3 regions of the Pseudomonas sp. P9_2 genome follow, and region 3 is predicted to be linked to each of the others. Evidence: riboswitches for the same ligand, from Rfam matches in the RefSeq annotation. Region 3 holds a riboswitch; each other region holds the start of a gene.

The links. Region 3 has a riboswitch for cobalamin ahead of cobW (cobalamin biosynthesis protein CobW). Riboswitches for the same ligand answer to the same signal wherever they lie in the genome.
Region 1: it holds a riboswitch for cobalamin, as region 3 does, so the genes downstream of both, cobO (cob(I)yrinic acid a,c-diamide adenosyltransferase) here and cobW (cobalamin biosynthesis protein CobW) in region 3, are expected to answer to the same signal.
Region 2: it holds a riboswitch for cobalamin, as region 3 does, so the genes downstream of both, QMK52_RS16550 (ABC transporter substrate-binding protein) here and cobW (cobalamin biosynthesis protein CobW) in region 3, are expected to answer to the same signal.

Annotation. Positions count from the first base shown of each region.
Region 1 covers NZ_CP125376.1:3,413,532-3,423,050, forward strand. The annotation lists gene hda (DnaA regulatory inactivator Hda) at 152-856, shown strand; gene QMK52_RS15305 (C40 family peptidase) at 1,066-1,695, shown strand; gene QMK52_RS15310 (C40 family peptidase) at 1,840-2,379, shown strand; gene QMK52_RS15315 (PQQ-dependent sugar dehydrogenase) at 2,448-3,761, opposite strand; cobalamin riboswitch at 3,861-4,107, shown strand; gene cobO (cob(I)yrinic acid a,c-diamide adenosyltransferase) at 4,186-4,797, shown strand; gene QMK52_RS15325 (cobyrinate a,c-diamide synthase) at 4,794-6,185, shown strand; gene bluB (5,6-dimethylbenzimidazole synthase) at 6,182-6,832, shown strand; gene cbiB (adenosylcobinamide-phosphate synthase CbiB) at 6,829-7,737, shown strand; gene cobD (threonine-phosphate decarboxylase CobD) at 7,730-8,719, shown strand; gene QMK52_RS15345 (cobyric acid synthase) at 8,716-9,519, shown strand, end outside.
Region 2 covers NZ_CP125376.1:3,691,983-3,701,501, forward strand. The annotation lists gene QMK52_RS16510 (hypothetical protein) at 1-697, opposite strand, end outside; gene QMK52_RS16515 (nucleotidyltransferase family protein) at 1,022-1,585, shown strand; gene chrA (chromate efflux transporter) at 1,653-2,849, opposite strand; gene tspO (tryptophan-rich sensory protein TspO) at 3,014-3,454, shown strand; gene QMK52_RS16530 (alpha/beta hydrolase) at 3,454-4,383, shown strand; gene QMK52_RS16535 (GNAT family N-acetyltransferase) at 4,373-4,864, shown strand; gene QMK52_RS16540 (ABC transporter ATP-binding protein) at 5,448-6,212, opposite strand; gene QMK52_RS16545 (FecCD family ABC transporter permease) at 6,209-7,213, opposite strand; gene QMK52_RS16550 (ABC transporter substrate-binding protein) at 7,210-8,220, opposite strand; cobalamin riboswitch at 8,335-8,529, opposite strand; gene QMK52_RS16555 (DNA/RNA non-specific endonuclease) at 8,552-9,481, opposite strand.
Region 3 covers NZ_CP125376.1:4,453,696-4,463,214, reverse strand. The annotation lists gene QMK52_RS19920 (NAD(+) kinase) at 1-577, opposite strand, end outside; gene QMK52_RS19915 (DUF1853 family protein) at 723-1,670, shown strand; gene QMK52_RS19910 (vWA domain-containing protein) at 1,800-2,402, opposite strand; gene QMK52_RS19905 (ATP-binding protein) at 2,456-3,454, opposite strand; gene cobN (cobaltochelatase subunit CobN) at 3,454-7,215, opposite strand; gene cobW (cobalamin biosynthesis protein CobW) at 7,218-8,279, opposite strand; cobalamin riboswitch at 8,371-8,571, opposite strand; gene QMK52_RS19890 (hypothetical protein) at 8,835-9,404, shown strand.

The DNA.
Region 1 (9,519 bases), 1.0 Mb from region 3:
GCGTCAAACAATCCGCGTAAAACCGCCAGGTTAACGCAAACCTTTGATTTTGCTTGTGGTCTGCTGCATTGTGCACCCGGCGTCACGGGTATAAACTTTGCAAACTTTACACAGAGGCCACTAACGGTTCGATGGGAGCCGTTCAGTCAGCATGAAACCGATTCAGCTGCCCCTAGGTGTGCGTCTGCGTGATGACGCTACCTTTATCAATTACTACCCAGGCGCCAATGCCGCTGCACTCGGCTATGTGGAGCGGCTTTGCGAAGCCGACGCCGGGTGGACTGAAAGCCTGATCTATCTGTGGGGCAAGCATGGCGTGGGGCGTACCCACCTGTTGCAGGCCGCGTGCCTGCGTTTCGAACAGATGGGCGAGCCGGCAGTGTATTTGCCCCTGGCCGAGTTGATGGACCGCGGTGTCGGCATCTTCGACAACCTTGAGCAATACGAACTGGTGTGCCTGGACGACTTGCAGGCGGTGGCCGGCAAGGCGGATTGGGAAGAAGCGCTGTTTCACCTGTTCAACCGCCTGCGCGACAGCGGTCGTCGTTTGCTGATCGCCGCTTCCACATCGCCTCGTGAGCTGCCGGTGAAGCTGGCCGACCTCAAGTCGCGCCTGACCCTGGCGCTGATCTTCCAGATGCGCCCGTTGTCCGATGAGGACAAGTTGCGTGCCCTGCAGCTGCGTGCTTCCCGACGTGGCCTGCACCTGACCGACGAAGTCGGGCACTTTATCCTGACTCGTGGCACCCGCAGCATGAGCGCGCTGTTCGATTTGCTTGAGCAGCTTGACCAGGCCTCCTTGCAGGCGCAAAGAAAATTGACGATTCCTTTCCTCAAAGAAACACTGGGTTGGTAAGGCGTTGATTTGCCAGCAATCGGCAATTTACGGGCGCCAGAAAACCTGCGTTTGAGCCCAGCGGGCCACGCAAGTGCAGTGATAAATGGAATTACGGCTTAGATGGCATAGTCCAAACAATAAGTCACATAGATCACGATTGAATTTGCAAATCGATGTGATAGAGGGCATAGTCTCGGCTTCTTTACACATCAGCCACGGTCGTGCCCATGCTAAATCGCTTCGCACCCCTCGTGCCTCTCGCACTCGTTACCCTATTGTTTGGTTGCGCCTCCCACCCTCAACAGGTGGCAGAACAGCCCAAACCACAGGTTCAAAATCAGGCCAAGTTCGTTGCTGCACAGTCTGCTTCTGTTTATGAAGAAGAGATGGCAACCGAAAAAGAACTCGCCGAGTTTTCAGACAGCAAGCCTTACCAGCTGCCCCTTCTGGCCGACAGCATTCTTGAACGCGGCAAGTCCCTGATCGGTACTCGTTACCGTTTTGGCGGCACCTCTGAAGCCGGTTTCGATTGCAGCGGTTTCATCGGTTATCTGTTTCGTGAAGAAGCTGGCATGAACCTGCCTCGCTCCACCCGCGAAATGATCAACGTGGATGCACCGTTGGTCGCACGCAACAACCTCAAGCCGGGCGATCTGCTTTTCTTTAGTACCAGTGGCCGTGGTCGTGTCAGCCACGCCGGTATCTACCTGGGCGATAATCAGTTTATCCACTCCAGCAGCCGCCGCAGCGGTGGTGTTCGGGTCGATAACCTGGGCGACAGCTACTGGAGCAAAACCTTCATCGAAGCCAAGCGCGCACTCGCCATGGCCCCGACTACGGTTACCGCTAGTAAGTAAAGTTAAAGTGATACTTGAAGTTTGACGTGTAAGCGCTAGAATCCCTGGACATTGTTGTTATCCGTTCGCGCGAGCTTTGCTTGCGCGTTCTGGTTTTCAACGTTCGGCAGCGAAAGCCGCATCCAGACCAGGATTGTTCTGCACATGTCGACCTCGGCCCGCCTGATGCTCATTGTTTGCGCCGCGCTGCTCAGCGCCTGCGCCAGCCGCCCACCGCCGCCCGCGCCTGTAGCGGTCAAGCCCAAGCCGGTATTCAACTACGCCACCCAGAATTTTTCGCCGGCTGCCGAAGACGTGCTCTTCCGTGCGTTGGGCCTGGTCGGCACGCCTTATCGCTGGGGCGGCAACACACCGGATTCGGGGTTTGATTGCAGTGGCCTGATCGGCTTTGTGTTCCGCGACGCCGCCGGCATTTCCCTGCCGCGCACCACCCGCGAACTGATCGTGATGCGTGGCCAGGACGTCAGCGAGCAGAACCTGCAAACCGGTGACTTGCTGTTCTTCGCCACAGGCGGTGGTTCACGGGTCAGCCATGCGGGAATCTATGTCGGGGAAGGGCGCTTTGTGCATGCGCCGCAAACCGGCGGTACGGTTAAGCTCGACACGCTATCCAAAGCGTATTGGCAGAATGCCTACCTGAGTGCGAAACGGGTTTTACCGGGGAATCTGGCACGCAACCCTTGAGTCGTACATAGATCCAAATGTGGGAGGGGGCTTGCTCCCACATTATTTTGTGGTGTGTTTGAGGTGAGTTATTTGGCTGCCGACACCTGCCACACCTTATTGCCCACATCATCAGCCACCAGCAAATCCCCTTGCTGGTCGATCACCACGCCCACCGGCCGGCCCATGGCTTTCTCGTCGCTGTTGAGAAACCCCGTCAGCACATCCACCGGCTGTCCTTTCGGCTGGCCTCCTTCAAACGGCACAAAAATCACCTTGTAACCACTGTGCGGCTTGCGATTCCACGAACCATGCTGGCCGATAAACGCGCCGTTGCTGAATTGCGCAGGCAACTTGCTGCCCTCGGCGAAGGTCAGCCCCAGTGAAGCGGTGTGCGGGCCTACCGCGTAGTCTGGCGTGATGGCTTTGGCAACCAAATCCAGGTTTTGCGGCGTGACGCGCACATCCACATGCTGGCCGTAATAGCTGAAGGGCCAGCCATAGAAGCCGCCATCCTTGACTGAGGTGATGTAGTCCGGCACCAGGTCGCTGCCGATTTCATCGCGCTCGTTCACCGCAGTCCACAGTTTGCCGCTCTGTGGCTCCCAGGCCATGCCGTTGGGGTTGCGCAGGCCGGAGGCGAAAATGCGGTGTTGGCCGGTGGCGCGATCAACTTCCCAGATGGCCGCGCGGCCTTGTTCGGCGTCCAGGCCATTTTCACCGACGTTGCTGTTGGAGCCGACGCTCACATACAACTTGCTGCCATCCTTGCTGGCCACCACATTTTTCGTCCAGTGGTGGTTCAAGGGGCCACCTGGCAACTCCACGACTGTTGTGCCTGGGGATGTGATTGCGGTTTCACCTGGCTGATAAGGAAAACGCAGCAACTTGTCCGAGTCCGCCACGTACAGGTCGTTGCCCACCAGTGTCATGCCAAACGGCGAATTCAGATTTTGCAGAAATACCGTACGCGTTTCGGCCACGCCGTCATGATCGGCATCGCGCAACAACGTAATGCGGTTCGGGCTCGGCACACCGGCACCGGCGCGGCCCATGACTTTTTCCATCACCCAACCCCGCACGCCTTTGGTGTCGTCTGGCTTGGGTGGCGCATTGGTCTCGGCCACCAACACGTCGCCGTTGGGCAGTACGTAGAGCCAGCGTGGATGCTCCAGGCCCTCGGCGAATGCGGCCACTTGGGTGCCGGCGGCAGCCGTTGGCTTGGCGCCTTCAGGCCAACCGATCGCCGGGGCGATGTTGACGGTGGGAATCAGCGTCTTGTTCGGCTCCGGCAGTTTGGGCGAGGGCCCGGTGCCATCGGAGACTTGCAAGGTGGAGCTTTCGCCGCAGGCGGCGAGGCTGCCGGTGAGCATGATCAGTAAGGCCAGTCGGGTTTTAGGCATGGTTTTCTCCTTGATACCTGTAAGGGTAGAGAAGCACGCTGTACGGATGGTTCAAGTACAAGGCCAGCTTTAATTGACGCTCCACCCCCAACCCACTAACCTTCGCGGCTTGTTCCAGGTGCTCTGTGGCGTGCGCGTCGACAGGGTGAAACAGGGAAGCCGGTGAGCGAGCGCACTTGTACACAGTGCTGCCGCGATTCCGGCGCTGCCCCCGCAACGGTAAATGAGTCAAGACGGTGCTGTTTGCCACTGTATCGCCCGCGATATGGGAAGGCGCGCCCTCGGCTGCTTCGACAAGACGCGCCACTCATGAGTCCGGAGACCGGCCTTGAACATTCAACAGCATCACGGTGGGCGATGCTTGGCTGTCTGTTTTTTCTTTTTCCTGCCCGCCGTTTTTGTCCAGCCCCAACGGAGAGCTGCCATGACCGATTCCCCCGACCGCGACGAACGCCACCTGGCGCGCATGTTGCGCAAAAAAGCCGTGATCGACGAGCGCATCGCCAATTCGCCGAATGAGTGCGGCTTGTTGCTGGTATTGACCGGCAACGGCAAAGGCAAGAGCAGTTCGGCCTTCGGCATGTTGGCCCGCGCCATGGGCCACGGCATGCAGTGCGGTGTGGTGCAGTTCATCAAGGGCCGCAACAGCACAGGCGAAGAGCTGTTCTTCCGGCGCTTCCCCGAGCAAGTTCGCTTCCACGTCATGGGCGAAGGCTTCACCTGGGAAACCCAGGATCGTCAACGCGATATCGCCGCCGCCGAAGCAGCCTGGGCGGTGTCGCGGGCAATGCTCAATGACCCTTCCATTGGCCTGGTGGTGCTGGATGAACTGAACATCGCTCTCAAGCACGGCTACCTCGACCTGGACCAGGTGCTAAGCGACCTGCAAGCCCGCCCGCCGATGCAGCATGTGGTGGTCACTGGCCGTGGTGCCAAGCCTGAATTGATCGAAATGGGCGACACCGTCACCGAAATGGGCATGCTCAAGCACGCGTTCCAGGCCGGTATCAAGGCACAGAAGGGCGTTGAACTTTGAATCAGCCCCGCCAATGCCCAGCCGTCTTGATCGCCGCTCCGGCGTCCGGCCAAGGCAAAACCACGGTCACCGCTGCGCTGGCCCGTTTGCATCGCAACCTGGGGCGCAAGGTGCGCGTGTTCAAATGCGGGCCGGACTTTCTCGACCCGATGATCCACGAGCGTGCCAGCGGTGCGCCGGTGTATCAATTGGACATGTGGATGGTGGGCGAGCAGGAAAGTCGTCGTCTGCTGTGGGAAGCGGCCGGGGAGGCCGACTTGATCCTGATCGAAGGCGTGATGGGGCTGTTCGACGGCACCCCCTCCAGCGCCGACCTGGCGCGGCACTTCGGCGTGCCAGTGCTGGGGGTGATCGACGGGACTGCCATGGCCCAGACCTTTGGTGCCCTGGCCCTGGGCCTGGCGCGCTATCAGCCCGACCTGCCGTTCGCCGGCGTGCTGGCCAACCGTGTCGGCACCTTGCGCCATGCCCAGTTGCTCGAAGGCAGCCTCACCGAGGGCTTGCGTTGGTACGGCGCGTTATCCCGCGAGACCGGTATCGAACTGCCGAGCCGCCACCTGGGCCTGGTGCAAGCCAGCGAACTCAATGACCTCGATGTACGCCTGGATGCTGCTGCCCAGGCATTGGGCAGTAGCTGCGAAGTGGCCCTGCCGCCGCCCGTGACCTTTGCCGCGCCCGAAGTGATCAAGGCTGAACCGTTACTTGCCGGTGTGCGTATCGCCGTCGCCCGTGACGAAGCCTTTGCCTTTACCTATGGCGCCAGCCTGGATTTGCTGCGGGCCATGGGCGCAGAGCTGACATTCTTCTCACCTATTCATGATCGCCAACTGCCGCAGGCAGACAGCCTTTACCTGCCAGGCGGATATCCGGAACTGCACCACCAGGCGCTGTCGGCAAACACCTCGATGCTGGAGGCCATCCGTGCTCATCACGCCGCCGGCAAGCCACTGCTCGCCGAATGTGGCGGCATGCTCTATCTGCTCGATTCGCTGACGGATGTAGAGGGCGACAGAGCCGAACTGGTTGGCGTGCTGCCAGGCGATGCGGTGATGCAAAAGAAACTCGCGGCCCTGGCCCTGCAAAGTGTCGAATTGCCGGAAGGCACGTTGCGCGGGCACACCTACCACCACTCCTTGACCAGCACCGCATTGGCGCCGATCGCCCGTGGCCTGAGCCCTAACGGCGGGCGCGGGGCTGAAGCGGTTTACCGACAAGGGCGGCTGACCGCTTCCTACGTGCACTTTTATTTTCCGTCGAATCCTGGCGCGGTGGCCGCGTTGTTCGCGCCAGACCTTGAGACCGCTATCGCAGGCAAGTCAGCTCCCACAGTTGACCGAGTTGAAACCCAATCCAATGTGGGAGGGGGCTTGCCCCCGATGAGGCCATGACTGACAACGCCTTCCCCGAGGCCGACCGCCAGGCCGTTTACCGCGCCATCGCCGAACGCCGCGACATGCGCCACTTCACCGCCGGCAGCGTTGCTCCGGAACTGTTGCACCGCTTGCTCCAGGCCGCGCACCAGGCACCCAGTGTAGGTCTGATGCAGCCATGGCGTTTTATCCGTATCAGCGACCGCCGGTTGCGCAGCCAGATCCAGCAGTTGGTGGAAGAAGAGCGCGTGCGCACCGCGCAGGCCCTGGGCGAGCGCTCCGATGACTTCATGAAGCTCAAGGTCGAAGGCATCAACGACTGCGCCGAGGTACTGGTGGCTGCACTGATGGATGATCGCGAGCGCCACATCTTCGGGCGCCGCACCTTGCCGGAAATGGACATGGCGTCTCTATCTTGCGCAATCCAGAACCTGTGGCTGGCGGCGCGCGTGGAAGGCCTGGGCATGGGCTGGGTGTCGCTGTTCGAACCCCAGGCGTTGGCCGAACTGCTGGGTCTGCCACCCGGCGCGAAACCCCTGGCCGTACTGTGCCTGGGGCCGGTGGCTGAGTTCTACCCGGCACCGATGTTGCAGCTCGAAGGCTGGACCGAGCCGCGGCCGCTGAGTGACATGCTGTATGAAAACACGTGGGGAGTGAGTCAATGAGTGTGGCCTTGCTGTGTGTCGCTGCGGTGGCGCTGGATGCGCTGCTGGGTGAGCCCAGGCGCTGGCATCCGCTGGTGGCGTTCGGCAACTTCGCCGGGCGCATCGAGCAGCGTTTCAATAGCGGTGGGCGTGGCTGGCGCAGCCATGGCGTGACCGCGTGGTTTATCGCAGTGGTGCCTCTGACCTTGCTGGCCACCGCGTTATCGTGGGCGCCTTATATCGGCTGGCTCCTGGAAATCCTGGCGTTGTACTGCGCCTTGGGCATGCGCAGCCTGGGCGAGCATGTGACGCCGGTGGCCCAGGCCCTGCGCAGCGATGATCTGGATGAGGCACGCAAACGCGTGAGTTACCTGGTCAGCCGCCAGACCAGCGAACTGGACCGCACCGAAGTTGCGCGCGCCGCAACCGAGTCGGTGCTGGAGAACGGCAGCGATGCGGTATTCGCCGCGTTGTTCTGGTTTGTGGTGGCAGGCGTGCCAGGCGTGGTGCTTTATCGCCTGAGCAACACCCTCGACGCCATGTGGGGCTATCGCAACGAGCGCTTTGAGCGTTTTGGCTGGGCGGCTGCAAAGATCGACGATGTGCTCAACTACATTCCTGCGCGACTGGTGGCCTTGACCTACGCGCTATTGGGCAAAACCCGCCTGGCCCTCAAATGCTGGCGCACCCAGGGCCCGACGTGGGACAGCCCTAACGCCGGTCCGGTGATGGCTGCCGGTGCCGGTGCGTTGGGCGTCGAACTCGGTGGCGCAGCGATTTATCACGGCGAGGTGCATCAGCGCCCGCAGTTGGGCGAAGGCCCGCCGGCCGATGCCGCCTCCATTGATCGTGGCTGGCAACTGGTGCAGCGCGGCGTATGGTTGTGGCTGCTGGTCTTGTGCGTAGGGGCGCAAATCTATGCTTGAACACGGTGGCCGGCTGCGAAAGGCCGCGATTGAATACGGGATTGCCGAAGCGGATTGGCTTGATCTGTCCAGTGGCCTGGCGCCCTGGCCGTGGCCGATTCCCGAGATCCCGCTGCGTGCCTGGGCCCGCTTGCCGGAAACCGATGATGGCCTGGAGAAGGCCGCCTGCGAGTATTACGGCGCCGCCCAGTTGTTGCCGGTGCCGGGCTCCCAGGCCGCGATCCAGTTGCTGCCGCGTCTGCGCCGCTCCGGCAAGGTCGGCGTGCTTTCGCCTTGCTATGCCGAGCACGCCGAAGCCTGGCGCCGCGCCGGTTATGTGGTGCGTGAAGTGCAGGAGCAGGAGGTCGACTTCTTTCTCGACAGCCTCGACGTGCTGGTGGTGGTCAACCCCAACAACCCCACGGGCCTGAGCCTGCCCCCGCAACGCTTGCTGGACTGGCACGCGCGGCTGGTCCAGCGCGGGGGCTGGCTGGTGGTGGACGAAGCGTTCATGGACGTGACCCCCGATTCAAGCCTGGCGAGCCATGCCGATCAGGTCGGTTTGATCGTACTGCGTTCGTTCGGCAAGTTTTTCGGCCTGGCCGGTGTACGCCTGGGCTTTGTGCTGGCCGAACGCAAGTTGCTCAAGTTGCTGGCCGAACAGGTCGGGCCCTGGGCAGTCAGCGGGCCGACGCGGGTATTGGGCCAAGCGTGCCTGCGCGATACGGATGGGCACACCCGCCAGCGCAATCGATGCATCGAAGCGGGCCAGCGCTTGTTCGAACTGCTTGAGCGCAGAGGCTTTCAACCCCACGGCGGCTGCGCATTGTTCCAGTGGCTGATCACGCCTCATGCCGAGCGCCTGCACGAATTCATGGCCCAGCGCGGCATCCTGCTGCGCCTGTTTGTGCACGACAGCAGCGTGCGTTTCGGCTTGCCCGACACCGAAGCCGACTGGTTGCGGCTGGACGAGGCTTTGGCCGCTTACAAGGAAGCCACATGAGTACGCTGATGGTGCAGGGCACTACCTCCGACGCCGGCAAGAGTACCCTGGTGACCGCGTTGTGCCGTTGGCTGGTGCGCCAGGGTGTCGCGGTGGCGCCGTTCAAGCCGCAGAACATGGCGCTCAACAGCGCGGTGACGGCCGAAGGCGGCGAGATCGGCCGCGCCCAGGCGGTGCAGGCCCAGGCCGCCAACCTGGCACCCCACACCGATATGAACCCGGTGCTGCTCAAGCCCAACAGCGACACCGGCTCGCAAGTGATCATCCACGGTCGCGCCGTGACCAGCATGAATGCCGTGGCCTATCACGACTACAAAGCCATTGCGATGCAGGCGGTGTTGGCTTCCCACGCACGTTTGAGCCAAGCCTACCCGGTGGTGATGGTCGAAGGTGCGGGCTCCCCGGCCGAGATCAACCTGCGCGCCAATGACATCGCCAACATGGGCTTCGCCGAAGCGGCGGATTGCCCGGTGCTGTTGATCGCCGATATCAATCGCGGCGGCGTGTTTGCCCATCTGGTCGGTACCCTGGAATTGCTGTCGCCCAGCGAGCAGGCACGGGTCAAGGGCTTCATCATCAACCGTTTTCGCGGTGATATCGCGCTGTTGCAGCCTGGCCTGGATTGGCTGGAGGCGCGCACCGGCAAGCCGGTTGTCGGCGTGTTGCCCTATGTGATGGACCTGCACCTGGAGGCGGAAGACGGCATCGACCAGCGCCAGATCGACAAGGCCGCCCACGTGCTCAAGGTGGTGGTGCCGGTGTTGCCGCGGATCAGCAATCACACTGACTTTGACCCGCTG
Region 2 (9,519 bases), 760 kb from region 3:
CCAGGGCGTCGACGGCGTGGAATTCCTGTGGATTGTCGTTGCCGCCAAGTACCTTCCAGGCCGACTTGACCATGATCGCGCCGACCTGCTTGTCATTTTGCGAGCCGCAGGAGAAGGCGATGCGGTTGTCGGCCTTGCTCAGGAACGCTTGCTGACCTTCCTTGCTGTAGAGACCCTTGCTGACGATGTCGTCGAACATCGGCTGGTTGACCATGATCGCGTTGCGCGTGTAGGTGCCGTTCTGGTCCACCAGCGGGCCGGTCTTGAACGGCTGGATGAATTCGTCGAGCACACCGGCGACCTTGCCCATCTGTTGCAGCACGGGCAGGTTCCCCTTGCCTTGGCAGGCGGCGGGTGGCGGCGTGTGCTGGTCCCAGGCGAGCGGCTTCTGGCCTTGGGGTAGGAAAATCGCGTAGCTCTCTTTCCACGACTCCCAAACCGTCTGCCCCGGCGCGCCGATTTTCGCCGAGGTGTTGGCGCTGCCGTCGGCGTTGGCGGGCCAGTTCAGGGCGACGAAAGTCTGCCACGACAGCACGTCGAAATCGTGTTGCAGGCTGTCCAGGGTGATGGGGGAGTTGGTCGTGACGTCGAAGGGAATCGCAGGTGACAGCACGGGTGGTGTGGCCGCATCGGCCATGGCGAGCGCGCTGGTGAAGCTTGCACCCAGGCACGCCAACCGTTTCAGGGTTATTTTCATTATCGTCTCCTCAGCAGGTAACGCGTCGGGACGATGAGGCGTACTGGCCCTTCATGGACCGAATATTCAGCGTTATCCCTGACGCTAGGCTGAAGGCTAGCCGTTGCGTCAGGCCCCTCAGGAATATCCGACTAAAGGTAGGGATAAGCAGGATCGTCGCACGGCGGCAGATGCACGCGCAGGCGATGGAGCAAGGTGCGGCAGGGGAATCGGATTTTGCCTTCAGGCGCTGCGTTATCGTTTGGGGTTTTCGCGAGCAAGCTCGCTCCTACAGAAGTGACATGTTGGGGTGGTATTGTTGCGGCCGACGATGGAGGACTGAACATGACATTGACTGTCGACACCTTGCTCGAATTGGCCATGGCTAACCCGATCAATGCGCAAATCACCGCGCGCCTGCCGGATCTGGGTGTGCAGCAGTGCATGCTCACGGCGGGCTGCCTGTTCCAGGCGGTGTGGAACCATCAGGCGAATCTGCCGGCTGCTCAGGGCGTGAAGGACTACGACGTTTTTTACTTTGATGAGGATGTGTCCTACGAGGCGGAGGACGCGGTGATTCGCCGAGCACAGGCGCTATTTGAGGACCTGGGCGTGAATGTAGAGGTCAAGAATCAGGCGCGGGTGCACCTTTGGTATGGGCAGCGGTTTGGCCGGCCTTATCCGCAGTTGTATTCGGCTCGGCAGGGGGTTGACCGTTACCTGGTGGCGGGTACGTGCATTGCGTTGGATATTGCCTCGGGCGAGGTGTATGCGCCTTATGGCTTGGAGGATGTGGAGCAGGGTGTCTTGCGCATCAACCCTTTGCATCCGGAGCCGGAGCTGTTTTTGCACAAGGCCAGGAGTTATCAGGCGCGTTGGCCGTGGCTCAAGATTGTCGAGCCTGGCTGAGCCCCAATGCCGGTCAGTTAAGACGCTGCGCTGTCCTGTGGCGAGGGAGCTGATTGTCTGCGCTATCTTAGGCCAGTAACCCGCCCAGTACACCGCAACCTATTACTACCAGCCATGGCGGCAGCTTCCACACCATCAACGCGACCAGTGCGAGTAGCGCCAACGCCACGTCATACACATTGAAAATCGCGCTGGTCCACACCGGCTGGTACAGCGCCGCCAACAACAGGCCAACCACCGCCGCGTTCACCCCGGCCAGCGCCGCCTGGGTGCGCGGGCTGCTGCGCAGGTTGGCCCAGAAGGGCAAGGCGCCGAACATCAGCAGGAACGACGGTGCGAAGATCGCCAGCAGGGCGATCACGCCGCCAAGCCAGCCGCTCGGGGCATGGGTCATGGAGGCGCCGAGGAAGGCGGCGAAGGTGAACAGCGGGCCGGGCACGGCCTGGGTGGCGCCGTAGCCGGCGAGGAATACATCGTTACTGACCCAGTGGCTGGGCACCACTTCGGCTTGCAGTAGCGGCAACACTACGTGGCCGCCGCCGAATACCAGCGCGCCGCTGCGGTAGAAGGCGTCCACCAGCGCCAGCGTGGGGTTGAGCGCCCACGCGGCGAGGAGTGGCAAGGCCAGCAGCAACAACAAAAACAGCATCAACCACAGCGCTCCGGTGCGGCGGCTGATGGCGATGGGCAGCGCGTCGGGCTCGGCACTGCTCTCGGGTTTGAACAGCAACAGGCCGGCCACGCCTGCGACCACCATGACTCCGACTTGAGCCCAGGCGGAGGGTTGCAGCAGCACCACGCACGCGGCGCTCAACATCAACGCCCCCCGTAAAACGCCTCGGCACAGGTTGCGTGCCATGCCCCATACGGCCTGGGCCACCACCGCTACGGCGACGACCTTGAGGCCGTGCAGCGCGCCATGGGGGAGGGCGCCGTCGTAGTGGGCCAGCCCCAGGGCAAACAGGATCAGGGCGATGGCCGACGGCAAGGTGAACCCCGCCCAGGCTGCCGCCGCGCCCCGGTAACCTGCGCGGGACAGGCCCAGCGCGATACCGACCTGGCTGCTGGCCGGGCCGGGGAGGAATTGGCACAGGGCGACCAGTTCGGCATAGCTGCGCTCGCTGAGCCAGCGGCGGCGGCTGACGAACTCTTGGCGAAAATAGCCCAGGTGCGCAATCGGCCCGCCGAAGGAGGTGAGGCCCAGGCGCAGGAAGATCAGGAACACTGACCAGGGGCTGCTGCGGTGATCGGCAAGCTTGGGCAAGGGGGCGTCTCGGGCAACGATGCTGGATGTTGGCGACCATAACCAATTTTCATGACGCGCAGAAGAGCGGGTATTTTGCTGCTCCCATTGAATTTATCCGCGGTTGCTTGAGTCACTCAAAGCAGTGCATTGTTTTTCCATCCACAGGACCTCAAGGACCGACCATGACCTTTTTCATCTTCCTGCTCGCCTGCGCCGCCGCCGCCAGTACCGGTGTGATCTTCAAACCCGGTGCCTGGTACGAATCCCTGGTCAAGCCCAGCTTTACCCCGCCCAATTGGCTGTTCCCGGTGGCATGGACGATCATCTACCTGCTGTTGGCCTGGGCCGGTTACCGCTTGACCCTGATCCCCGGCAGCGAAATGGTGTTGGCCTTGTGGGCGGCGCAGATTGCATTGAACACGCTGTGGACGCCGGTGTTCTTCGGTGCTCATCGGTTGTTCGCCGGGATGGTGATTATCGTGCTCTTGTGGCTCACCGTGGCAGCGATGGTGGTGCTGGCCGTGCGCCTGGATTTGATTACCGGGCTGATCCTGTTCCCGTATCTGGCGTGGCTATGCGTGGCTGCGGCGTTGAACTTCTCGATCCTGCGTAATAATCGCTGATGGCTTACCAGCATTGGCCCGCCAGCGAGCCCGAACTGGCCCAGATGCGCCGCTTCAATCAGAAACTGGCGTGGATGCCGCGCTTTAAAGTCCGCAACCGCGTGACGCCGCGCATGATCCAGGCACTGCTACGCGCCAGCCAGACGTTCAAGAAGGCGCCCGTGGTTGAGCTGAAAAGGCTGGGCACGGTGCCCGTGCGCATCTTGCGCCCCAGTGGCAAGCCCAAAGGCGTGGTGCTGGATATCCACGGCGGTGGCTGGGTGATCGGCAATGCGCAAATGGATGACGACCTTAACCTCGGCATGGTCAACGCGTGCGACGTGGCGGTGGTGTCGGTGGATTATCGGCTGGCGGTGGATACGCCGATCGAAGGGTTGCTGGACGACTGCCTGACGGCTGCGCGCTGGCTCCTGGCGGACTGCCCGGAGTTTGCCGGCCTGCCGGTGTTTTTCGTCGGTGAATCGGCCGGCGGGCACCTGGCGGCGGCCACCTTGTTGGCGCTCAAGCAATGGCCCGAGTTGCTCCAGCGGGTAAGCGGCGCGGTGTTGTATTACGGCGTCTACGATTTGACCGGCACGCCCAGTGTGCGCATGGCCGGGCCGGGCACCTTGTTGCTGGATGGTCCGGGCATGGTCCAGGCGCTGCGCCTGCTGACGCCGGGGATCAGCGACGAGGCGCGCCGGCAGCCACCGTTGTCGCCCTTGTATGGGGACTTTGAGGGGCTGCCGCCAGCGCTGATGTTCGTGGGCGAATTGGACCCGCTCAAGGATGACACCCTGCTTATCGCCGAGCGATGGGCGGCGGTTGAGGCCCATCTACTGCCGGAAGCGGCCCATGGGTTTATTCATTTTCCGGTGGCGATGGCCGATCGCGTGTTGGCTTACGCTCGCCAGTGGATAACGGCTCGGATCCTTGGCGATGAGCGTTAGTATCGAGGCGGTGCAGGCCGCTGACATTCCCCAGGTGCTGAGTTTCGCTTTGCAGGCGCGGGATGAACTGTTTCCAACGCTCAGTGCCACCGGAGTACCCCAGGATCTGGCGCAGTTTGAAGCCATCTACCTTGAGGGCGGCGGGCGGTTTTTGATTGCCCGTGCCGAAGGTCGAATCGTTGCCGCAGTGGCTTATCGGCCCTACGACGGCCGCTTCCCACAGTTGAACTACCAGGGGCGCAAGACGGTGGAAGTGGTGCGCCTGTATGTGCTCCCGGCAGTGCGCCGCCTGGGCCTGGCGGGCCGGTTGTACCGCTCGCTGGAGGCGCTGGCGCGGGCGGATGGCGTGGAGGTGATGTACTTGCACACCCATCCGTTTCTGCCCGGCGCGATTGATTTCTGGCGGCGGCAGGGGTTCGAAGTGGTGGATGTCGAGGCCGACCCGATATGGCAGACAACCCATATGCACCGACTTCTGTAGAACCAATGTGGGAGGGGGCTTGCCCCCGATGGCAGTGGGCCAGTCACCGATGTATTTGCTGACACTCCCTCATCGGGGCATAGGTATCTACACAACTTTGGTGCGACGCTGGACCTGTGGCGAGGGAGCTTGCTCCCGTGACGACCGGATAGCCGGCGCTGTTCTAACTGACGCAGCGCGATCCAAATGTGGGAGCTGGCTTGCCTGCGAAGACGGCCTGACAGCCGACCGGGATGTTGGATTTGACCGCGTACATATCCGTTATTTAGGTAACGGCCACTTAGGGTTCCGCCCTGACGGCGGCTCACTTTTGAAAAGCGCAAAAGTAAGCAAAACGCTCTTGCCCCACCACTCGGCACCTCGCTTAGGCTCGGTGTGCCCGTAATCCGACAGGGATTTGGGGGGCCGCCGCCACGCGCCATCCATGGCGCGGGGCGGCTAAACCGGCATCCCTGCCGGTTTACCCCCCAAATCCCTGTCGAATTCCGGCCAGCGTGGTTTAACGGGGCGCCTAAGATCAAAAGCAGATCAAGAGCGACTCGCTTCGCATCGTGGTTACCGTCCGCTGTTACAACCCACGGTTTCAGTTGGAGCGCAGGCGCAGGATCTGCGCACCGTCGAACGGGTCCGTCAGGTAATGCCCCTGCACCCCGAATGTCTCCTGCAAGCGCTGTGGCGTCAGCACCTCCAGCGGTGCGCCCAGCGCCACCAGTTCTCCGCGATCCAGTACGGCCAGGCGATCACAGGTCAGCGCCTGATTCAGATCATGCAGGGCAATCAAGGTCGTCACCGGCAAGCCTTGCACGCCTTTGAGGATCGCCAGTTGATGCTGGATATCAAGGTGATTGGTCGGCTCGTCCAGCAACAAAATCTGCGGCCGTTGCGCCAGGGCGCGGGCGATGTGTACGCGCTGGCGTTCGCCGCCAGAGAGGCTGCGCCAGGCGCGTTGGCTCAGGTGGGTAGCATCTACGTCGTGCAGGGCCTGGTGCACGATGGCATCGTCTTCACGCGACCACGGGCTCAACGCAGACAGCCACGGCGTGCGGCCCAGGGCCACGGCGTCGAACACGCGGATGGCGTCGTCGGTGTCGGCCTGTTGCTCCACCACCGCCAGCTGTTGCGCGATGGTGCGGCGCGACAACTCACCGAGCGGCTTGCCACCCAGGCGAACATCGCCGCTGGCCGGCACACGTAATCCAGCCAGCAATTTGAGCAGGGTGGATTTGCCTGAACCATTGGGCCCGACGATCCCGAGGGTTTCACCCAACTGCACGTCCAGGTCAATGTCGCGCAGCAACTGCGCCTCACGCACTTTGAAGCCCAGGCCGCTGCAACTGAGCACGCTCATCGCGCATTCCTCCGGCCAATCAGGATCAGCGCAAACACCGGCGCGCCCACCAATGCGGTCACCACACCTACCGGAATCACCTGGCCCTTGATCAGGGTGCGCGACAGCACGTCCGCAGCGATCAAAAACAGCGCGCCACCCAAGGCGCTGGCCGGCAACAAGCGCGAATGCCCGGTGCCAAGCAACAGGCGCACCGCATGGGGAATCACCAAGCCGACAAACCCGATGGAGCCGACGATGGACACCATCACCGCCGTCACCAGCGCAGCGCAGGCCACCAGCACAAATTGCACGCGGCGTACGGGGATGCCGAGGGAGGCCGCCGAGTCGCTGCCGAAGGTAAACGCATCCAGTGCGCGCCGGTGCCACAGGCACACCGCGAGCCCCACGACCGCCACCGGCACCGCCAACCACACCGACGGCCAGCGCACGCCGCTGAGGTTGCCCAGCAGCCAGAACATAATGCCGCGGGCCTGTTCGGAGCTGGCCGACTTGGTGATCAGGAACGCGGTCAAAGCATTGAACAACTGCGAGCCGGCGATGCCTGCGAGGATGATCTGCCCGGTACCGCTGGACGAACCGCTGGCCCGCGCCAGCAGCGTCACCAGCGCAAACGCCGCCATCGCCCCCACAAACGCGCCGGCCGATAACGACACCAGGCCACCGCCCACGCCAATCAAGGCAACGAGTACCGCGCCGGTTGACGCGCCGGCGCTGATGCCCAGCAGGTACGGATCGGCCAGCGGGTTACGCAGCAGCGATTGCAGGATCACGCCGCACGTTGCCAACCCTGCGCCGCAGGCTGCGGCCACCAGGGCCCGGGTGAGCCGATAGTTCCACACCACGCCTTCGTCGATGGGGTCCAGCACGAAGCCCGCGCCCCAGAGTTTATTGGCGAGCACCTGCAGCACCACCTGCGGTTCGATGGCGGTTTCACCGATGGCGACGCCAGCGAGCAGGGCGAGCAGCAGCAACGCCAGGGCGAGTAGGCTGCGCATCATTGGCCCAGGTCGTAGCCGTCGATGGCGGCGGCCAGTTGTTCAAGGCCTTCGAAGGTGCGCAGGCTCGCCTGCAACGCCAGGGCGTCGAGGATGATGATACGGTTGTTCTTGACCGCGTCCATGTTGCGGGTCACGGGGTCGCTGCGCAGGAAGGCGAGTTTCTTTTCATGGTCGTCGGCCGGGTAGCGGCGGCGGTCCATGCGAGCGATCACCAGGAAGGTGGGGTTGGCCTTGGCGATGGTTTCCCAGCCCACGGCGGGCCACTCTTCATCGGACTGCACGACGTTACGCAGGCCTAGGGTTTGCAGCATGAATTGCGGCACGCCCTTATGGCCGGCTACGTAAGGGTCGCTGGCCATTTCGGCGCTGGAGAACCACACCAGTGCGCTGGCCTGCTTCAAGCCTTTGCCCTGCGCCGTAGCGACGGATTTGGCCAGGCGCGCCTTGAGTTCGTCGGCCAGTTGTTGGCCGCGATCCTGTACGTCGAATATCTGTGCCAGTTGCTGGAGGCTCTGGTAGATCGTCTCGATGCGAAAGGGCTCCAACCGGGTGCCATCGGCGCCCACCAGGTTGTCCTTGCCTTCGCAGTCGGACGGCAACAGGTAGGTGGGGATCTTCAGTTCATGAAACTGCTCACGGGTGCCGACCACGCCTTGGGGGCCCACCACCCATTCCAGCTCGGCGGCCACCAGTTGCGGGCGCTTGGCGAGTACGGCTTCGAAGCTTGGCTCGTTGTTGGCCAGGCGCTCGATGCGGTCGTCCTGGGCCTTGTACTGCGCCGCCACGTTGTTGAACCACAGCGAAGTGCCGACCACCTTGTCGCCCACGCCCAGGGCGTAGAGCATCTCGGTGGCAGCCTGGCCGATGGTCACGCTGCGGGCGGGGGCGTGCTGGAAGGTCAGGGTGCTGCCGCAGTTTTGCACGGTCAACGGGTACTGAGTGGGCGCGGCTTGCGCCAGGGCACACATACCCAAGCCTGCGATCAGGGCGGTAACGCGTGGCAGCATGAGGCGATCTCCTTGTGAACCGTAGGTGCAGCAGGGGAGGTACGGCTCGGAAATACGCCCATGGACGCTGCTGATGGGCAGGGCCAGGATGTCCTTCCCGGACACCCCGCCGGTTAGTGAATTAGCTGGGCCGGCAGGTCTCCTGACTGATGCGTCGTCGCCTTGCTCCCGCCTTCCCGGACGCGGTCCAGTGGCAGTGGGGAGCAGGCTCGGCATCTACAGTTGCGGGGGCAGTTTCGGTTCACGTCGCGTGCGGCGTTTCGAATTCCCTGTTAGTCCCATACGGGAACCGGCGGCGATATGGTAAGCGATCACACCCTGTAGGCGCGAATCAGAGTCGAATATCTTGCGGCCCGCGGATCAGCGCTTCGATCCGGGTGCCTGTGGCGCGCTCTTCGTTGCTGAACCCGTCGTAGTCGGCCAGGTTGGCGAAGCGGATGCCGGTCAGTTGTTCGATCGCAATCACACTGCGCTGGTAGGTGCGAAGCGGGCCGAATACCAGGTCGAGTTGGCCCAGCTCGCGGCTTTGGTCAATCATGTAGGCGCTGGCGGACGGTTTGCCATCGTCGCTGAGGTAGGCCACTACTTTCCAGAACGCCCTGGGGATTTTTACGCCACGGTAAAGTCGGTCGTCATCGGCGAACACTGGCCCGGTAAATACCGTGGCGCGGGCTTTCCAGCGCTGGGTGTTGTCGAGAATGTAGTCTTCGAGTTCCAGCCAGGTCTTCTGGTTGAAGCCGCTCATCTGGGGCGAGCAGTTGGTGAAGTGAAAGGTGTCGAAGTTGGCGGTGTTCGCCTCGTCGCCCCAGTTGGGGTCCTGGCGCCGTACCAGGTGGCCGCGGTCCAGGCCATTGCCGGCATAGAGGTCTTCACCTGCTTGGGCGTCCAGAGGCAGGCGGCCATCGTAGGCCCAGGCGTCGTTGCTGCGCGTGATGTCCACATGCTTGGCGCCGTCGATATTGACCCCCACGTAGAGCGCCAATCGCCGGGAGCGCGACATGGTGATGGAGAAATGCGTGTAGTCCAGACGCTTGGGTTGCACGTCGCTTGCCAGCGGCTCGCCAACCGTGGGCCATGGCACCACGAAGTCGCTGAGGAAATCGTCGGCATAGCCCGCGCGGTTTTTGAAGTCCTTGGCCGCTGTGACACGCGGCGTCGCGGTTCTGGCTTCCAGCAGGCTGGGGCTGGCTGCGACCAATGGGCGCAGGTCGGCGAGCCTTGGGCGGTGGGAAAGGTCGATTTTGGCTGTGCGGGCGGGCATGGGCATGTTCCTTATGGGCCTCGGATAAACACCACTGA
Region 3 (9,519 bases):
CCGATAGCGCATACGCGGTGGAGCCGGTAGGCGTGGCGACAATCAGGCCGTCGGCCTTCTGGCTGCACACGAACTGGCCGTCGATATACAGCTCGAACTCGATCATCCGCGTGGATTTGCCCGGGTGCAGCACCACATCGTTGAGGGCGTCGCCCTGGCCGATCGCCTCGCCATGGCGGCGCACTTCGGCTTGCAGCAGGAAGCGGTTTTCCACCAGGTAATGGCCGTCGAGCACCTTGGCCACTTCGACTTCCAGCTCATCGGGGCGGATGTCGGTCAGAAACCCCAGGCTGCCGCGGTTGATCCCCAGCACCGGCACGTTATGCCGCGCCAGCGCCCGGGCGGCACCGAGCAGGCTGCCATCGCCGCCGACCACGATGACCATGTCGCAGACCTCGCCGAGCATCTTGCGCGACGAGGTCTGCAGGCCGTGGCCCGGGAGGATTTCGGCGATGGTGTCTTCGAGGATCACATGCAGGTGGCGCTCGAGCAGAAACTTCTTCAGCCGGCGGACGGTGTCCAACACCTGGGTACTGCCCAGGCGACCGATAATGCCGATATTGCGAAATTGCTCCATGGGGCTCCTGCGGGATTTGGGGTGCGGCAAAAAAGAACGATTATGGGCGAAAGGCCGCCTCAGGCAAAATCCTTTGTCGCCGCCGCGCCTTGATGACAATGGTTCTCAGGCACCTTCACCCGGCTGAAAAGGCTATGCTCGGACCATGACCGTGTTCCCTGACTTGCACAACTTGCCTCGCCAATTGCGCCACCCCGAGGTGCGCGACCTGGCGTGGGTGATCCTCGCCCCGCCCATGCTGGCGCAAACGCCGTGGCCGCAGCGCCACCCGCTGGCCGGCAGTGACTGGGTGCAGGCGCCACACCGGCTTGAGCATTGGCTGCGTGCGCTTGATCAGGACAGCAGCGCCCTGCAGCAGTGGCTCAGCCTCTCGCGCACACGGCGCCTGGGCCTCTATTACGAGCGCCTTTGGCAGTTTGCCGTGCAGCACGCGCCGGGTGTGGAATTGCTGGCCGCCAACCTGCCGATCCGCCGCGCCGGGCATACCCTGGGCGAACTGGACATGCTGTTGCGCGACCGCGATGGCGTGCACCATCTGGAACTGGCGATCAAACTCTATCTTGGCCCACAGGACGGCAATGGCCAGGACACCGCGCAATGGCTCGGCCCGGGCTGCCATGACCGGCTGGACCGCAAGCTGGCGCACCTGGCCGAACATCAACTGCCGATTTCTGCACGGGCCGAGAGCCGCGACGCCTTGGCGGCGCTGGATATCCAGGTGTTCGATGCGCATTTGTGGCTGGGCGGTTATCTGCTCTATCCCTGGCCTGGCACGGCGCAACCCCCAATCGGCGCCCACCCGCAGCATCTGCGTGGATGCTGGTTGCATCAGCGTGACTGGTCGGATTTTGTCAGCACCCGCCCGCCCGGCCACTGGCAACCCCTGCCCCGCCACGCCTGGTTGGCACCTGCGCATTACACGGCGGATCAAGTGTGGAGTGAAGCGCAGATGCAAAGCTGGCTGAAGGACCTGGATCCGATGGCACCGGCGCAGTTACTGGTGCGAATGGTGCACAGCGGTGAGGATTGGGAAGAAGCCGAGCGGCTGTTTCTGGTGGCGGATCTTTGGCCGAATGTGCCGGGGGCAGGCTGATAGATCCTCGGTGTATTCAAGGCAGCCATCGGGAGCAAGTCGAATCGTCGCACCGCCCCTCCCACAGGTAGTGCTGCGGCGCACTGAAAAATGTGGGAGGGCTTGCTCCCGATGGCGACTGCCCAGGCACTACAACGCATCAATATGCTGATAATCCAACTGCAACCCCATCGCCAACTCCTGAGCCCGCCCCAACCGGATCGGCCCGCGCTCAATGTCTACCAGTAACCCCGGGCACTCCAACGGCGGCAACCCATCAATGGCTTTGAGCCGACCATCAGTGATCACCAGCAATCGCTGTTGCTGCGCCGGGTAACGCTTGCGCCGCGCTTTGAGCCACTGCCCGGCCTCGCTCAAGGCGGCGAGCAGCGGCGTACCGCCACCGGCGCCTAACTGCTCCAGCCAACCCGTCAAGCCCTTCGCCGCCTTCAAACCTTGCACCTGCCACCTCGGCGATGCCCCGCTGGCCGTCAACAGCGCCATGCGCGCCCGTTGCCGATAAGCGTCGTCGAACAGCTGAGCCAACAAACCCTTGGCATCGGTCAACGCCCGATGGCGCCGGGTGGACGCCGAGGCATCGACGATTACCAACCACAGTTCCGGCGCCGAACGGCTACGCAGGTGGAACAGCAGGTCATCACGGCATTGTGGCCGTCCACCGAGCAACGTACCCGGCCAATTGATCCTGCCGTTCTGTGCGCTGCGCGCCGTGCCCTGCCTGCCGTTGTCCAGCCGCCCCGCCTGGGGCCGGGCATCCGCCCCCGCGTCAGGTCGGGGGCGAATGCCTAGGGCTTTTTTGGCCAGGCCGGCACATCGCGGCGGGCGCCCGTGGGCAAGGCCGGCGCAGGCATATCGCCCCATTGGCCCTGCCCGGGCGAGCTTTCAGACGGTTTTGATGACTGTCCTTGATTCGGCGGTGCGGCCGGGGGCGTTTGCTGCTGACGACGGTGGCGCAAGGCAAACTCGGCCACCGCTTCAATGTCTTGCTCGGCAATGGCTGACGCGCCTCGCCACGCCGCATGGGCCCGGGCGCCACGCAGCCAGACCAGGTCGGCGCGCATACCGTCCACGCCTGCGGCAAAGCAACGTTCGGTAATCTGTGCCAACGCGTGATCGTCCAGGTCGATGCTGTCGAGTCGCGCCCGCGCCTGCGTGCAGCGTTCGCGCAACTCGGCTTGCGGCGCGGCCCACTGCGCGCAGAAGGCCGCCGGATCACTGTCGAAATCCAGGCGACGACGAATGATCTGCCCACGTTCGGCGGGCAAGGTCTGCCCGCTCAGCGCCACATTGAAACCAAAGCGGTCGAGCAACTGCGGGCGCAACTCGCCCTCTTCCGGGTTCATGGTGCCGATCAGCACAAAGCGCGCCGAATGCCGATGGGAAATACCGTCGCGCTCGATCAGGTTGGTGCCGCTGGCGGCCACGTCCAACAGCAGGTCCACCAAATGGTCGGCCAGCAAGTTGACTTCATCCACATACAGCACGCCGCCGTCAGCCTTGGCCAACACGCCGGGGGAAAATTGTGCACGACCTTCACCCAGTGCGGCATCCAGGTCCAAGGTGCCGACCAGGCGTTCCTCGGTCGCGCCCAGGGGCAAAGTTACGAACTGGCCGCTGGCAAGGAGGTCCGCCAGCCCACGAGCCAGGGTCGACTTGGCCATGCCCCGCGGACCTTCGATCAGCACGCCGCCGATGCGGGGGTCGATGGCGGTCAGGCACAGCGCCAGTTTCAGGTCGTCAGCACCGACCACGGCGGACAGCGGAAAATGGGGAATCTCGGTCATCAGCTGTCTTCTTCTATATCCAGCAAGAGGTTTTCCAGTGCTTCGCGATAAGCCCCCGGCGCCTGCCACATGCCCCGCTGCTGGGCTTCGAGCATACGCTCGGTCATGTCGCGCAGGGCATCGGGGTTGTGCTGCTGCACAAACGCCCGGGTGTCAGGGTCCAGCAGGTAGGCATCGGCCAGCAGTGCATATTGATGATCGTCGATCAACGCGGTGGTGGCGTCGAAAGCGAACAGGTTGTCCACGGTCGCGGCCATTTCAAACGCGCCTTTGTAGCCATGGCGTTTCACGCCTTCGATCCACTTGGGGTTGGCAGCGCGGGCGCGGATCACCCGGTTCAGCTCTTCCTTCAAGGTGCGGATTCTGGGCAAGTCCGGCTGGCTATGGTCGCCATGATAACTGGCGGCCTTGTCACCGCTCAGGGTTTCCACGGCGGCGAGCATACCGCCCTGGAATTGGTAGTAATCATTGGAATCGAGCAAGTCGTGCTCGCGGTTGTCCTGGTTCTGCAACACCGCCTGCACTTGGCTCAGGCGCTGGGCAAACTGCTCGCGGGCGGCGGTGCCTTCATCGGAGCCCCCGTAGGCATAGCCGCCCCAGTTGAGGTAGACCTCGGCCAAGTCCTCGCGGCTCTGCCACAGGCGCCCGTCAACCGCGCCCTGCACGCCCGCGCCATAGGCACCCGGTTTGGCGCCGAAGATGCGCCAGCCGGCCTGCTTGGCCGCAGCCTCTGCATCCAGGCCCGACTCAACCAGCGCCTGGCGCTCGCTGCGCACCTTGGCGGCCAGCGGGTTCATGTCGTCCGGTTCATCCAGGGCCGCCACCGCCTGCACCGCTGCGTCGAACAGGCGGATCAGGTTGGCGAAGGCATCGCGGAAGAAGCCGGATACGCGCAGGGTCACGTCGACACGCGGGCGATCCAGCAGGCTGATCGGCAGGATTTCAAAATCGTCGACCCGCTGGCTGCCGGTGGCCCATACCGGGCGCACGCCCATCAGCGCCATGGCCTGGGCGATATCATCACCGCCGGTGCGCATGGTGGCTGTGCCCCAAACCGACAAGCCCAACTGACGCAAGTGGTCGCCATGGTCTTGCAGGTGACGTTCGAGAATCAGGTTGGCCGATTGGAAACCGATGCGCCAGGCCGTGGTGGTTGGCAGGTTGCGTACGTCCACGGTAAAGAAGTTACGCCCGGTCGGCAGCACATCCAGGCGCCCGCGACTGGGCGCACCGCTGGGCCCTGCCGGAACGAAGCGCCCGCTCAAGGCATCGAGCAGGCCGCGCATTTCCGCCGGGCCGCAGGCGTCCAGGCGCGGCGCCACCACAATGCGCAGGCTTTCGACGACCGACTTGACGTCCTCCCAGCCAGGCTCTTCCAACTGCTCGACAGGGCCTTCCAGCGCCTGCTCGATCAAGCGCGCCGCGTAGAGCTCCAGGCGTTCGCGGGTATCGCCAGCGGTGCGCCACAACTGCCCGTCAATCTTTTGCAGTACCAACGGGCGCCGCCCCGTCCATGGCTCGGCCAAGGCGCAATCGAGCGGATCGAAGCCCAGCTCGAAGGCCTTGGCCAGCACCCGCAGCAGGCTAGATTGCGGGCCACGGCCATCGCCACGGGGAATGCGCAGCAACGCCAGCAAGGTGTCGATGCGCAGGCGGCCCTCGGGGGATTCGCCAAAGATATGCAGGCCGTCGCGGATCTGCGACTCCTTCAAATCACACAGGTAGGTGTCCAGGCGCGGCAACCAGATGTCGGCGTCAGTCTCGCTGTCCAGCTCCAGCTCCTGGTCGATGCGGGTTTCGCGCACCAGTTTGAGAATGTCTTTTTGCAGCTCAAGCGCGCGGCGCGGGTCGAGCAATTGCGCCTCGTAATACTCGTCGGCCAACAACTCAAGGTTACGCAACGGGCCGTAGGTTTCGGCGCGGGTCAACGGCGGCATCAAGTGGTCGATGATCACCGCCTGGGTGCGCCGCTTGGCCTGGGCGCCCTCGCCCGGGTCGTTGACGATAAACGGGTAGATATTGGGCAGCGGCCCCAGCAATGCATCCGGCCAGCAGTTTTCCGACAGACCCACGCCCTTGCCCGGCAACCACTCCAGGTTACCGTGCTTGCCCACATGAATCACGCCGTGTGCGCCGTAGGTGTGACGCAGCCAGAAATAGAACGCCAGGTACCCATGGGGCGGCACCAGGTCCGGGTCGTGGTACACGGCGCTCGCGTCCACCTGGTAACCCCGGGCCGGCTGGATGCCGACGAAGGTCAGGCCCAGGCGCAGGCCGGCGATCATCATGCGGCCGTCGCGGAACATCGGATCGTTTTGTGGAGCGCCCCAACGTTCCAGCACGGCCTGGCGATTGGACTCGGGCAGTCGATCGAACAACGCCTGGTACTCGGCCAGGCCCAGGCTTTGATGGCACGGGCGCTGGTCAAGGCTGTCGAGGTCGTTAGTGACACCGCCGAGCAGCTCGTGGATCAGTGCGGTGCCGCTGTCCGCAAGCGCCGGCGCCACCGGATAGCCTTCAACCTGCAAGGCCCGCAGGATATTCAGCGCCGCTGCTGGCGTGTCCAGGCCCACACCGTTACCGATGCGACCGTCACGGGTCGGGTAGTTGGCGAGGATCAAGGCGATGCGTTTGTCGGCATTCGGCACCCGGGCCAAGTCAACCCAACGCCGCGCCAGTTCAGCGACAAAATCCATGCGCTCGGGCGCTGCGCGGTAGCACACCACGTCAGACTGGCTGCGCTCGCTGCGCCAGGCCAGGTCCTTGAAGCTGATCGGCCGGCTGATGATGCGCCCATCCAGCTCGGGCAAGGCAATATGCATGGCCAGATCGCGAGGGCCGAGCCCCTGCTCGCTGGCTTCCCAGCCGGGCTGGTTATCCTGGGCGCAGATCGCCTGGATCACCGGGACGTTGCGCCGAAACGGTCGCAGATGCGGCGCTTCGGGGCTGGATTGGGCAAAGCCTGTGGTGTTGAGGATCACCGCGACTTGCACGTCGTCCAACAGGTCCTCGACCACCGTGAGGCAACCGGGCTCTTTCAAACTGGCCACTGCGATGGGCAACGGGTTCAGGCCCGCTGCCTGCAAGCGCTGGCAGAACACATCGATAAATCCGGTATTGGCCGCCTGCAAGTGGGAGCGGTAGAACAACACCGCGGCCACGGGGAAGTCGGCGCGCCAATCCGCCTGCCAGTCATTGAGGCGGGCATTGGCTTTGTGCGGGTGATAGATCGCCGTACGCGGCAAGGTTTGTGGCTCGGCCCAGGCATAGTCGCGGCCCAGATGGGCGCTGGCCAGGCAGTGATAAAAGTCCAACGCATTGCCCAGGCCACCCTGGCGCAAAAAGTGCCACAGACGCTCGCGCTGTGCAGCAGCGACGGTGCTCAGGCCGCTGAGTTCCGGGTCTGGACGATCATCCCCCGGCACCAGGATCAACGTGACGCCACGCTCGGCCAGCTCTACCAGACGCTCGATGCCGTAGCGCCAATAACCAATGCCGCCATGCAAGGAAATCAGGATGACCTTGGCGTGACGCAACACCTCATCGACGTACAGGTCGACCGAGGCGTGGTTCTGCACCTGCATCGGGTTGGCCAGGCGCAGGCTGGGGTAATCCTCGGGCAACTGCTGGGCGGCTTCGGCCAGCAGCGCCAGGCTGGAGTCACCGCTGCACAGGATCACCAGCTCGGCGGGGGTTTGCCCAAGGTCGGCAATATTGTCGTCCGCGACGAAACCACCGGGTTGGGTCCTGAGCAGGTGCATGGTTAAACGCTGAGGGCAGCGCGCAATTGCGCTTCAAGGCCAGCGGCGTCCAGCTCCTGACCGATCAGCACCAGGCGCGTGATACGCGCTTCATCGGCCCCCCAGGCACGGTCGAAGTGCTTGTCAAAGCGCGTGCCCACGCCCTGGATCAGCAGGCGCATCGGCTTGTTCGGGATAGCAGCAAAGCCTTTGACGCGCAAAATGCCGTGTTGCACCACCAATTGGGTCAGTGCGTCCAGCAACAGTGCTTCGTCGGCTTGAGGCAAGTCGATGGAGATGGAGTCGAAAGCATCGTGATCGTGGTCGTCTTCGCCTTCATGGTGATGATCGTGATGACTGTGGCGAGCGTCGATATGCTCTTCGGAGCCGGCACCCAGGCCGATCAGCACGTCCAATGGCAGGCGACCGCTGCTGGCTTCGATGATCTTGACCGCCGGCGGCAGCTCTTCGGCCACTTCCCGGCGCACGCGGGCCAGGTCTTCGGTGCTGATCAGGTCGGCTTTGTTGAGGATCACCAGGTCGGCGCTGGCCAGTTGGTCGGCGAACAGCTCGTGCAACGGCGACTCGTGGTCCAGGTTCGGGTCCAGTTTGCGCTGGGCGTCGACTTGATCCGGGAACGCAGCGAAAGTGCCGGCGGCCACGGCCGGGCTGTCGACCACGGTGATTACCGCGTCAACCGTGCAGGCGCTACGGATTTCCGGCCACTGGAAGGCTTGCACCAGGGGTTTGGGCAAAGCCAGGCCAGAGGTTTCGATGAGAATATGGTCAAGGTCGCCACGACGGGCCACCAGCTCACGCATTACTGGGAAGAACTCTTCCTGAACCGTGCAGCACAGGCAGCCGTTGGCCAGTTCGTACACGCGGCCGTTGGCTTCTTCTTCGGTACACCCGATGGAGCATTGCTTGAGGATTTCGCCGTCAATGCCCAGCTCGCCAAACTCGTTGACGATCACGGCTATGCGACGGCCCTGGGCGTTATCGAGCATGTGGCGCAGCAACGTGGTCTTGCCCGAGCCGAGGAAGCCGGTAACGATGGTGACGGGGAGTTTGGCCAGTGTTTTCATCGGATGCCCTTTGGGGCGGGCATACGGGACGACAGGCCCTGCGGCACGCGCAGCAGCGGATTTCGTCACCGGATCACCCCGCCCGGTTGAATTGGAAAATCAGTGACGAGGCAGGTCTCCTGGCTTGGGGCGTGCAGGTCTTGTGACCAACGCTGACTGCGCCTTCCCGCCGTCTCGGCAGTGGCGTGGCAATCAACTGAACCCTTCACAGTTGCGGGGGCAGCCGCGGCTTGAACCGCGTTCCCTTCTTAGCTTCGGCCTGAGCCGAAGAACCTCGAGGGTGCAAGGCTACGCAGTGCAACGGAGCGGGTCAATGTCGCGCCGCCTAAAGCATAAACATACCCAGCCTGTGCCTTAACCAACTCAGTCTTTGTAAGGCTTGCGCCGATCCCGCAAAAGCGCCTGCAATATGATGTCATATTCAATACGGAACGGTCGCGCAGAACGACACCACGCAGCAGTGCTCATTTCATACAGACACTCCTGCCATTTCGCAATTAGCGAAGTGTTTTTGAAATGTGGCGAATTTTAATCCATTGGCTTCAGGAATGAATCATGCTGATATCGACTTCTAACGCGCCCACTCCCTTCGCTCTTTTTAACGATACAGGTGCAATCAATAACAAACCGCGAGTCAGTACTGACGCTGTTGAGCGTGCGCCGCAGAGTTCCCTGGCCAGCCCTCCGGCCGCACTGAACAATCATAGTAATCTGCCGCGATTCAAACGATCAGAGCCGCTTTTGAGCAGCCTTGTGGAACAGCCCACCAGCGCCCGCCCTAAGGTAGTCCATTACCAACAGGACGCTGTGATGAATAAGATAAAGCAGCACTTTCGTGAGTACGCCGCAGGCGAAAATGACCGTTTTGTAAACGTTAACGAATTGAAAGAAGCGGCAGGTCAGGTGCCAAGCACCAGAACTTTTTCCGCCGAGGCAACCTTGTATGCCAAGATACTCCTGCAAAACCCTCGGGCACTTCGTGAGCTAGATATCGGTATTGGTGACAATGGCAGGCCCGGCGCAGAAGATGGAAGATTCGATATTGCAAACATCAATCACATGCTAACAAAGCCCACTTTCATGGGGCAGCACCATACCGTTTTGCTGCGTTATAGACCCAACTAATTAATCTGGTCAAGTTACACAGTCGGCGATGTTTGACACTTGATCGCAAGGCTTCGACAGGCAAGGGGTGTTCGTCAAGACGCATCAATTTGACGTACATCACTGCGTCATGCTC